DNA from 3 places in the Paraburkholderia sp. D1E genome. Region 3 is predicted to be linked to each of the others. Evidence: predicted binding sites of a transcription regulator. Region 3 holds the regulator's gene; each other region holds the start of a gene.
What was found. Region 3 encodes LexA, which represses DNA repair genes until DNA is damaged. Its sites were predicted from a motif close to ACTGTATNNNNATACAGT; they were not measured.
Positions count from the first base shown of each region.

Region 1 (3,275 bases), 1.4 Mb from region 3:
GCGTCGGCGATAAAGCGCTTCTGCAACTCCATATTCTGTTCGAGGCGCGTCAGCAGATCGTTGAACGATGTCACCAACGGCTCGATTTCCGGTGGTGCGAGGCGGCCTTCGAGTGGCGACAGATCGTCCGGGCGGCGCGCGCGGATGTGCGCCTGCAGGGCGTGCAGCGGCGCGAGCCCACGCGACAGGCCGAACCACACCAGCAGGATCGCCAGCGGCAGGATCACGAACTGCGGCAGGATCACCCCTTTGATGATGTCGTTGGCAAGCTGGCTGCGTTTGTCGAGCGTCTCGGCAACCTGCACCAGCACCGGCTGCGCGCCGGGCGTCTGCGGAAACTCGACCGTCGTATAGGCCACGCGGATATCGTTGCCGCGCAGCACGTCGTCACGGAATTCGACGAGGCCCGGCGGCGGCCTGTCTTCCTCGTGCGGCAGCGGCATGTCGCGCTCGCCGCCCACCAGTTCGCCGCGCGTGCCGAGCACCTGATAGAACACGGTGTCGACGTTGTCGGCGCGCAGAAAATCGCGGGTGGAGTCGGGCAGCGACAGCTCTGCCACGCCGTTGATCGGATGGATCTGGCGCGCGAGCACGTAGGCGTCGGTTTCGAGCGCGCGATCGAATGGCCCGTTAGCGATCGACTTGGCGACCAGGTAGGTGACCGCGAGGCTCATTGGCCACAGCAGCAGAAGCGGCGCCAGCATCCAGTCGAGAATCTCGCCGAACAGCGAGCGCGGGCGCGCCTCGGCGGCGGCTTCGGTCTCGTCGGGCGGGGCGAACGGATTGGCGTAGCGGGCGTCGCGCGCCTCGTCGAGGTCCGCCGCGTGCGCCGTAGCGCGGTCTGCGCGTGCGGACATGGTGTCCTCTATTTGTAGTGATGGCTCGCCGGCATCGCGGCCGACGCAGGCGAGGAGGGCGGCTCGGGCTCGGGGGGCGCGAGCGCGTTGGCGCTCATGTTCGCGGTCGGAGGCAGGGCGGCTTTCTCGAGGCAGTAGCCGAGACCGCGCACGGTGATGATGCGCACGCCGCTCGGCTCGATCTTCTTGCGCAGCCGGTGCACATAGACTTCGATCGCGTTATTGCTGACTTCCTCGCCCCATTCGCACAGATGGTCGACAAGCTGTTCCTTCGACACCAGCCGGCCGATCCGCTGCAGCAGTACTTCGAGCAAACCGAGTTCGCGCGCCGACAGGTCGATTACCTGCTCGTTGACATAGGCGATCCGGCCGACCTGATCGAACGACAGCGAACCATGCCGCACCACCGTGGGGCCGCCGCCCGCGCCGCGCCGGGTCAAGGCGCGCACGCGCGCCTCGAGTTCATTCAGCGCGAAGGGTTTGGCCATGTAATCGTCGGCGCCGAGATCGAGGCCCTTGACGCGTTCGTCGACGCTGTCTGCTGCCGTGAGAATCAGCACCGGCACGTTCGAGTTGCGGGCGCGCAGACGGCGCAACACCTCGAGCCCCGACATGCGCGGCAGGCCCAGATCGAGGATCAGCAGGTCGAAAGTTTGCATTGAAAGCGCGGTGTCGGCCTCGACGCCGTTCTTCACATGATCGACGGCATAGGCCGATTGGCGGAGTGATCGAACCAGACCGTCCGCGAGTATGCTGTCGTCTTCGGCAATCAGAATTCGCATGGTGCGCCAACCTGGCCTTGCCGGCACCGTGGAGTGACCTCCCGGCGCACAGCGGTCTCCGAAAATTATTGTGGGTAGTTGGGCAGCGTGACGGTAAAAATGCGCGTTCGCATGAGAATCGCGCTTGCCAAAACTACTGTTTTTTTATACAGTGTCTGAGTTTCGTGTGCTGTCCTCCAAGAACGGGCCGCACATCTGCCTCAGACGCCGTTCATCATAGCAAAGGACGATTCATGGAAGAAAGCAAGAAAGGCTCGGCTGGACTGACTGCTGAAAAGGGCAAGGCGCTCGCCGCCGCGCTCGCGCAGATCGAAAAGCAGTTCGGCAAGGGGTCGGTCATGCGGCTCGGCGCAGGTGAGGCGGTCGAAGACATCCAGGTATGCTCAACCGGATCGCTCGGTCTCGATATCGCGCTGGGTGTCGGCGGTTTGCCGCGTGGCCGGGTGGTCGAAATTTACGGTCCGGAGTCGTCCGGTAAAACCACGCTGACGTTGCAGGTCGTCGCCGAAATGCAGAAGCTCGGCGGCACGGCAGCGTTTATCGACGCGGAACACGCGCTGGACATCCAGTACGCGCGCAAGCTCGGCGTGAACGTCAACGACCTGCTGGTTTCGCAGCCGGACACTGGCGAGCAGGCGCTCGAAATTGCCGACGCACTGGTGCGCTCGGGCTCGATCGACATGATCGTGATCGACTCGGTCGCCGCGCTGGTGCCGAAGGCCGAAATCGAAGGCGAAATGGGCGACTCGTTGCCGGGTCTGCAGGCGCGTCTGATGTCGCAAGCGCTGCGCAAACTCACCGGTACGATCAAGCGCACCAACTGCCTCGTGATCTTCATCAACCAGATCCGTATGAAGATCGGTGTGATGTTCGGCAACCCGGAAACCACCACGGGTGGTAACGCGCTGAAGTTTTACGCGTCGGTGCGTCTGGACATTCGCCGGATCGGTTCGATCAAAAAGAACGACGAAGTGATCGGTAACGAAACGCGCGTGAAGGTGGTGAAGAATAAGGTTGCGCCGCCGTTCCGCGAAGCGATTTTCGACATTCTGTATGGCGAGGGCATTTCCCGTCAGGGCGAAGTCATCGACCTGGGTGTGCAAGCGAAGATCGTCGACAAGGCCGGCGCCTGGTACAGCTACAACGGCGAACGTATCGGTCAGGGCAAGGACAACGCGCGCGAATTTCTGCGTGAAAATCCGGACATCGCCCGTGAGATCGAAAACCGTATCCGTGAATCGCTGGGCGTGAATGCCATGGCGGAAGCGGCGACCGGTGCTGCCGCCGAAGTCGCGGGCGAAGAAGAGTAACCATCACGTGATACGCAAGGGCCGGCCGTTGTCCAATGCTGGACGTAACGCGGACGGCCCGCGTGACGGTAGCGACGATTCGCTCGAGTCGTCGTCATCTTCTTCCTCGTCGACTTCCCGGTCCACCCGGTCGTTTGGGCGGTCGCCGGGAAACTCGTCCGGAAGTTCGTTTGGCAAATCTTCTGGAAGCTCCTTCGGGCGCTCCACTTCGCGTTCGCCGCGCTATTCGGGCGGCAACTCAGCCACCCGGCGCTCATCCGCGTCAGATTCCGATCCCTCCGCTACAGCCGGCGACGTTGATCCCTTTGAGTCGTTCGATGAGCACG
Region 1 covers NZ_JBQYMB010000001.1:5,179,825-5,183,099, forward strand. Annotated here, with positions in the region: gene ACUN0E_RS23255 (sensor histidine kinase N-terminal domain-containing protein) at 1-857, opposite strand, end outside; gene ACUN0E_RS23260 (response regulator) at 866-1,639, opposite strand; gene recA (recombinase RecA) at 1,873-2,949, shown strand; gene recX (recombination regulator RecX) at 2,957-3,275, shown strand, end outside.
Region 1: recA (recombinase RecA) is a predicted target of LexA. The motif match lies at 1,775-1,792, and genes of this name have one in related genera.

Region 2 (3,275 bases), 1.3 Mb from region 3:
TGCCACTGCCGAAACGCCGTACAACGCCCGACCTTGGCAACTGACGCAAATCGGCCAATGTCGTACAACCGAAATGCACAAACGCATCGCGATGCGTCTGTGCAACCGGCAGCAACGACACAGATACGCGGTCGAGCACCCGTGCAAGCGACGTTTCCTTTATCACGTGCCAACGATGCCCCTGGCGATCGGCATGCGCCTGCGCCAACAGCCATGCGCCCCAGGCGGTTGGTGCGCATGCGAGGCGCGCCGTATAGCCGAATTCGGCCACCGTCGCGGATACCCGTGACAACAACGCGCGCAAGCCTCCAAACAACCGCAAACCGGAGCCGACTTCCAGCAACAAGGTGTGCGCGTGCGCGAGCGACACCTTCGGCGTGTACGTCAGCAAAGCGAGCGCCATCGCTTCGAATGCCTGGGTTTCGCGGTCTGCATCCGCGGCAAGCATCTTGAGACCAGGAGCCAAAGCCAATGCGTACGAGCGCGAATGGCCCACATGCACACCAGCACGCAAGGCGTCCAAATCCGGAATCAGGATGTGCGCGTGATCGGCCAGCGCATAGCAGCAGCGCACCTCGGTGACGTCTTCAGCACCTGGAGGCTGGCTTGCCGCATCGCCGGGCTCACACCGATTCTGCTTCGCGCGTGAACCATCCGGGAGCGACGCGAGAGGCTTCACCGCTTCCAGCGACAAGAGTGGCAATGTGACTGCAATCCACAACATGTTTGATCTCTCGTCGTTGATTGCTGCCGACTCTGCTTTCCGGCAACAAGACGCTTTGTAACGGCAAAATGAGCCGCAGAGGTTCAGCTAGCGGTGGCCCACGGCGCTTGAAGATGTCGATCGAGATACCAATCTCCTGCAACCATTGACGACGGTTGATCGTCTGCGCATTAGCCGGCAAGAGTGGCTCGCAGATCATTCGCAATGGCGCCGGCGAAGATTGCGTAGCCGCCTCGACAGGTCGGATCAAAAATGCCAGCGATGCCGACTCCTGAGCGGCCACCTGCAGACGCCGAACCTTATCGGCGTGCGCATTCGGCAGCCATACCAGCACTGCGCCGATGCCATCCTGCTTCAATGCCTGAGCAGCAGCCCACAGCGCCTGGTCGTCACTCGAACGCACCCATAAGACACGCTCGACGTCGATACCCCAAACCCTCAGTGCCGAAGCACTGGGCTGGTAAGGGGGCGCCACGAGCATGACGTGCCGTTCGGCTTGTGCCGTAAGATGCCGAAGCGCCCGAGCCAACAGGCGCAGTTCGCCGACTCCTTCGTGTTCAATCAACAATTCCGTCAGGCCACCGGCCGACCAGCCCTGTCCAGGCAGCAGTTGATCCAGCGCGGCATAGCCGCTGGAAATCACCCGCGAGTCCGCCTCGGCAAGCTCATTGCCCTGCCACACCTGACGCCGCAATTGCGACGGCAGTGTCGTCGTCGCCAGGTGAATCGCTGCTGCCATAAATACGCTCGTTCAATAGGGAATGCTCGGCCCTGCCCGGCATCGGGTAAGCATGGGGCGGCGAGTCTTCACTGTATATTTATACAGTACTTTGAGGTGGATGTTAAGACAAGGCGACGGAACGAACCGCGCGCAGGAAGGGAAATGAAAAGGGAGTAAAGCTGTTTTTGTTTTTGCAGGTTTTTCGCCTACGGGAGAGCTGTTCTTTGGCACTGCTGCCAAACGAACAAAACCAGAGTTCGTGCTGTGGGAAGGTGCGGTGCGGGTGAGTCGCGAAGGCGTGGACGTTGGACGCGCTTATCTGGAGCTGACGGGTTACGCGAACGCGATTCGGATCGGGAAGGAGTGAGTGAGCGGCGGGGAACTGGAGCCGCATCAGACAAGGTCCACTACGACGGTGGCATGCTGAGCCCACGCCTGTACGTTTTTGCTGCGGTAAACGCAGAAACCCCACCGTTGAGGGGTGGGGTTTCTGTTACTGCAGGGGAGCCTGACGATTACCTACTTTCACACGGGAATCCGCACTATCATCGGCGTGGAGTCGTTTCACGGTCCTGTTCGGGATGGGAAGGGGTGGGACCGACTCGCTATGGTCATCAGGCATGACTTGTTGCCGTACTGCTCGGGGAGCAATACAGCCAATCTGGAAGAAGTAGTTTCTGGTGATGCTCACCAGCGGGAGTTGTGTTGTTTCTGGCACAACACTGATCTCAACCGTGCGTCGCGTGTCCCTGCCCCCTTCGGGGGTGGTCCTGAGTAAGCACTGAAGTGCTAACTCATCACGCAAAACACACCTGTTATAGGATCAAGCCTTACGGGCAATTAGTATCAGTTAGCTTAACGCATTACTGCGCTTCCACACCTGACCTATCAACGTCCTGGTCTTGAACGACCCTTCAAGGGGCTCGAAGCCCCGGGGATATCTCATCTTAAGGCGAGTTTCCCGCTTAGATGCTTTCAGCGGTTATCTCTTCCGAACATAGCTACCCGGCGATGCCACTGGCGTGACAACCGGTACACCAGAGGTTCGTCCACTCCGGTCCTCTCGTACTAGGAGCAGCCCCCTTCAAATATCCAGCGCCCACGGCAGATAGGGACCAAACTGTCTCACGACGTTTTAAACCCAGCTCACGTACCTCTTTAAATGGCGAACAGCCATACCCTTGGGACCGGCTACAGCCCCAGGATGAGATGAGCCGACATCGAGGTGCCAAACACCGCCGTCGATATGAACTCTTGGGCGGTATCAGCCTGTTATCCCCAGAGTACCTTTTATCCGTTGAGCGATGGCCCTTCCATACAGAACCACCGGATCACTATGACCTGCTTTCGCACCTGCTCGACTTGTCGGTCTCGCAGTTAAGCACGCTTATGCCATTGCACTATCAGCACGATTTCCGACCGTACCTAGCGTACCTTCGTACTCCTCCGTTACACTTTGGGAGGAGACCGCCCCAGTCAAACTGCCTACCATGCACTGTCCCCGACCCGGATCACGGGCCAAGGTTAGAACCTCAAACAAACCAGGGTGGTATTTCAAGGACGGCTCCACGCAGACTGGCGTCCACGCTTCATAGCCTCCCACCTATCCTACACAGATCGGTTCAAAGTCCAATGCAAAGCTACAGTAAAGGTTCATGGGGTCTTTCCGTCTAGCCGCGGGGAGATTGCATCATCACAAACACTTCAACTTCGCTGAGTCTCGGGAGGAGACAGTGTGGCCATCGTTACGCCATTCGTGCAGGTCGGAACTTACCCGACAAGGAATTTCGCTACCTTAGGACCGTTATAGTTACGGCCGCCGTTTACCGG
Region 2 covers NZ_JBQYMB010000001.1:7,860,210-7,863,484, forward strand. Annotated here, with positions in the region: gene ACUN0E_RS35190 (Y-family DNA polymerase) at 1-724, opposite strand, end outside; gene imuA (translesion DNA synthesis-associated protein ImuA) at 624-1,463, opposite strand; partial or broken gene ACUN0E_RS35200 (lipocalin family protein) at 1,705-1,812, shown strand; rRNA gene rrf (5S ribosomal RNA) at 1,952-2,064, opposite strand; rRNA gene ACUN0E_RS35210 (23S ribosomal RNA) at 2,265-3,275, opposite strand, start outside.
Region 2: imuA (translesion DNA synthesis-associated protein ImuA) is a predicted target of LexA. The motif match lies at 1,534-1,551, and genes of this name have one in related genera.

Region 3 (3,275 bases):
CAGCATTCTGGTGGCGTGCTCTTCCGCGAAGGAGCAGGAGCAGGAGCAAGTGGCGGCTTGACTCACGGCGGTGTGGGAGCGCGTGGGCGGAGCTGAATGGGCCACGTGAGCCGAACGGTCGCTCGTTCAGGGCACCCGTTCGGCCAAACTGTGATTCGCTCAGGCCGATAGCGCATGCCAGGCGATCACTCGTTCAGATTGACCGCAGCCAGCTTCCATGTGAACAGACCTTCACGCTGCAAGATCGCCGAGTAACGCGCGTCACCGGCACCATGCTGATAAGTGACGACGAACTCGTTGAGGCCGCGATAGCCTGCCGTGGTTTGCGGCGGTTGCGGCGGTTGCGGCGTTTGCGGCGTTTGCGGCGGCGTAGCGTCGTTGCCGTTGTTAGCTGCGCCGTTATTCGTATTGCCGGCAACCGGGGGTTGCGGCGCAGGCGCTGCTGCGGCCGGCGGATTTTCCGCAGAGCCCGGCACCGGCGGCCGCTCGCCCGGGTTGCCGCGCGGCGGCATGCCATTCAGCAATGCCGCGACGCCGTCGGGTGTTGCATAGGCGTCGACCAGCGGACCGATCAAGGCCACGCCGATCATTGCGCCAATTGCCGCGAACGGATTGCCGTTGCCATGCGCGTCGAGCCGACGTGTTAACAAGCCGGTGACCTGTTGCTTCAGGCTCTCGCGCAATGCGGGAAAGTCGACGTATTCATTGACGGTTTGCGCATCACGCGCATCCGCCGCGCGCTTGAGGTTGTTCAGCGCCATGTAGGGCGACGCGTAAGCGAACCCCAATGCGGCGATGACCACAATCACAATCAAAGTGACGATCAGTGGCCGGGTGGCGTTGCGCCTCGTAGGTGTTGAATCTGCCATCGAGTGGGACTCTCCATCAGGTGTGATCTAACGTGGACCGTAGCCACGCGAAAACGATCCCAGGCGATGCGATATCCGAGAAGGCGCCGGCTGGCGAAAAGCCGTTACGTGCGCCGCACTGCAGTAGCGGATTGTCTGTGCAGTGCCGCTTAAGACTCGAATACCGCGCCGTGCACATTGGCTTCGTCGGCGATGCAGCGATCGATCATGCGGCACACGGCGTCTACGGTGCCGACCATGATCAGCCGTGACGGCCCGTGATACACGCGCACCGGCGCACGACGTGCCGGTTCAGCCGTATTCAGCCCCGAATTCAACGACACACGAGCAAAAGCCGGCAGCGAGGAAGGCAAGCTCGATACGCTGGTGGGCTCGTCGAACAGCGATGGCGCGCTGGCCGTGGACGCCTCGATCAGTGAGCAGGGCACCAGCTTGCGCAGGTGGCGCAAACGACCGAACTGGCGAAAAGGCAGCAGGCGGGCAAAGCGTTCCATGAGTCTCTCCAGGCGTTTCAACGTTGGGGCAGCTTCGGTTTGGCGGACGAGCAGGGTAGTCAGAACTCGCCGGGGCGGATCAACCCAACAGCGATACCCTCCAGCGCGAACTCCGCACTGCCGGTTTCAACGAAGATGTTTTCGTAATCGGGGTTCTCAGCGATCAGCTCGAGACCGTTCGGGCGGCGCTTCAGCCGTTTGACCGTTACGTCGTCGCCGAGACGCGCGATGATGATCTGGCCGTCGTTGGCTTCGCTTTTCTTCTGCACCGCGAGCAGGTCACCGTCGAAAATACCCGCGTCGCGCATGGACAGCCCGCGCACCTTCAGCAGGTAATCCGGCTTGCTCGAGAACAGCGCCGGGTCGCACGCATAGTGCTGCGAGATATGTTCCTGCGCGAGGATCGGGCTACCCGCCGCAACCCGGCCGATCAGCGGCAACGACAGTTGCATGATGCTGGCGTGCGGCAGCGTGAACTGGTACGGCGAATCTTCCGAGCCGCCCAGCAGGCGAATGCCCCGCGACGCACCCGCCGCGAGTTCGATCACGCCCTTGCGAGCCAGCGCCCGCAAATGTTCTTCTGCCGAGTTGGCCGAGCTGAAACCCAGCTCGGCGGCGATCTCCGCGCGGGTGGGCGGAAAGCCGCTGCGTTCGATGGCCCGGCGGATCAGATCGAAAACCTGCTGTTGTCGTGCGGTGAGTTTGGTCATGGGGCCACTGTATGTATGAACAGGTGCCTGTATTTTTATACAGTATTCCGCGCAATTCAAGCTTTACTTTAAGTTCGTGGTCCGGGGTGGCGTTCCGGCGCCGTAAACGGACGCTACAACACCCGTTTTCGTGTCGCAACGCCTTATCCAGCCGTCATTACCACTTTTGCGTATTAAAGAATGAAGAAACATTATTTTTAATGATGAAAGCTCTTCGATAGACTGCCCTTCGAGTTGGCGCTCATGTGCACGTGACCGCGACGTAAAAGAACACCACACGCTGTTTCAGCGGACCACAACGCGGAGAAAGTTGGCATGAACCATCAAGGTACGGGGCTGGCAGGCAGGACCAGAAAATTCATCGCGGCGCTCGCATTCGGCGCAGTCGGCACGATTGCCACGGTCGGCGTCATGACGCCGGCACATGCAGCCGACGCAACGCTGCTGAACGTGTCGTATGACCCGACACGCGAGTTGTACCAGGACGTCAACCAGGCATTCGGCAAGGAATGGAAGGCCAAAACGGGCGAAACGATCACCTTCAAGCAGTCGCACGGCGGCTCGGGTGCGCAAGCGCGTTCGGTGCTGGACGGTTTGCAGGCAGACGTTGTGACCCTGGCGCTCGCCTACGACATCGACGCGCTGGCTAGCAAGGGTTTGCTCGACAAGGGTTGGCAAAAGCGTTTGCCGGACAACGCTTCGCCATACACGTCGACGATCGTATTTCTCGTGCGCAAGGGCAACCCGAAGCACATCAAGGATTGGGACGATCTGATCAAGCCGGGCGTGTCGATCGTCACGCCGAATCCGAAAACCTCGGGTGGCGCACGCTGGAACTACCTGGCTGCATGGGCTTATGCAGAACATCAGCCGGGCGGCAACGACCAGAAGGCCAGGGAATTCGTCGGCAAGCTCTATAAGAATGCCGGCGTACTGGATTCGGGCGCGCGTGGCGCGACCACCAGCTTCGTGCAACGCGGGATCGGCGACGTACTGATTGCGTGGGAAAACGAAGCGTTCCTCTCGCTGAAGGAATTCGGGCCGGAGAAGTTTGAAATCGTGGTGCCGTCGGTGAGCATTCTGGCCGAGCCGCCGGTTGCCGTGGTGGACAAGGTGGTCGACAGGCACGGCACGCGCAAGCTGGCCGAGGCGTATCTGAACTTCCTGTACAGCGAGCAGGGTCAGGAAATCGCGGCGAAGAA
Region 3 covers NZ_JBQYMB010000001.1:6,566,157-6,569,431, forward strand. Annotated here, with positions in the region: gene ACUN0E_RS29610 (universal stress protein) at 1-61, shown strand, start outside; gene ACUN0E_RS29615 (DUF2939 domain-containing protein) at 186-869, opposite strand; gene ACUN0E_RS29620 (hypothetical protein) at 1,019-1,363, opposite strand; gene lexA (transcriptional repressor LexA) at 1,423-2,073, opposite strand; gene ACUN0E_RS29630 (sulfate ABC transporter substrate-binding protein) at 2,389-3,275, shown strand, end outside.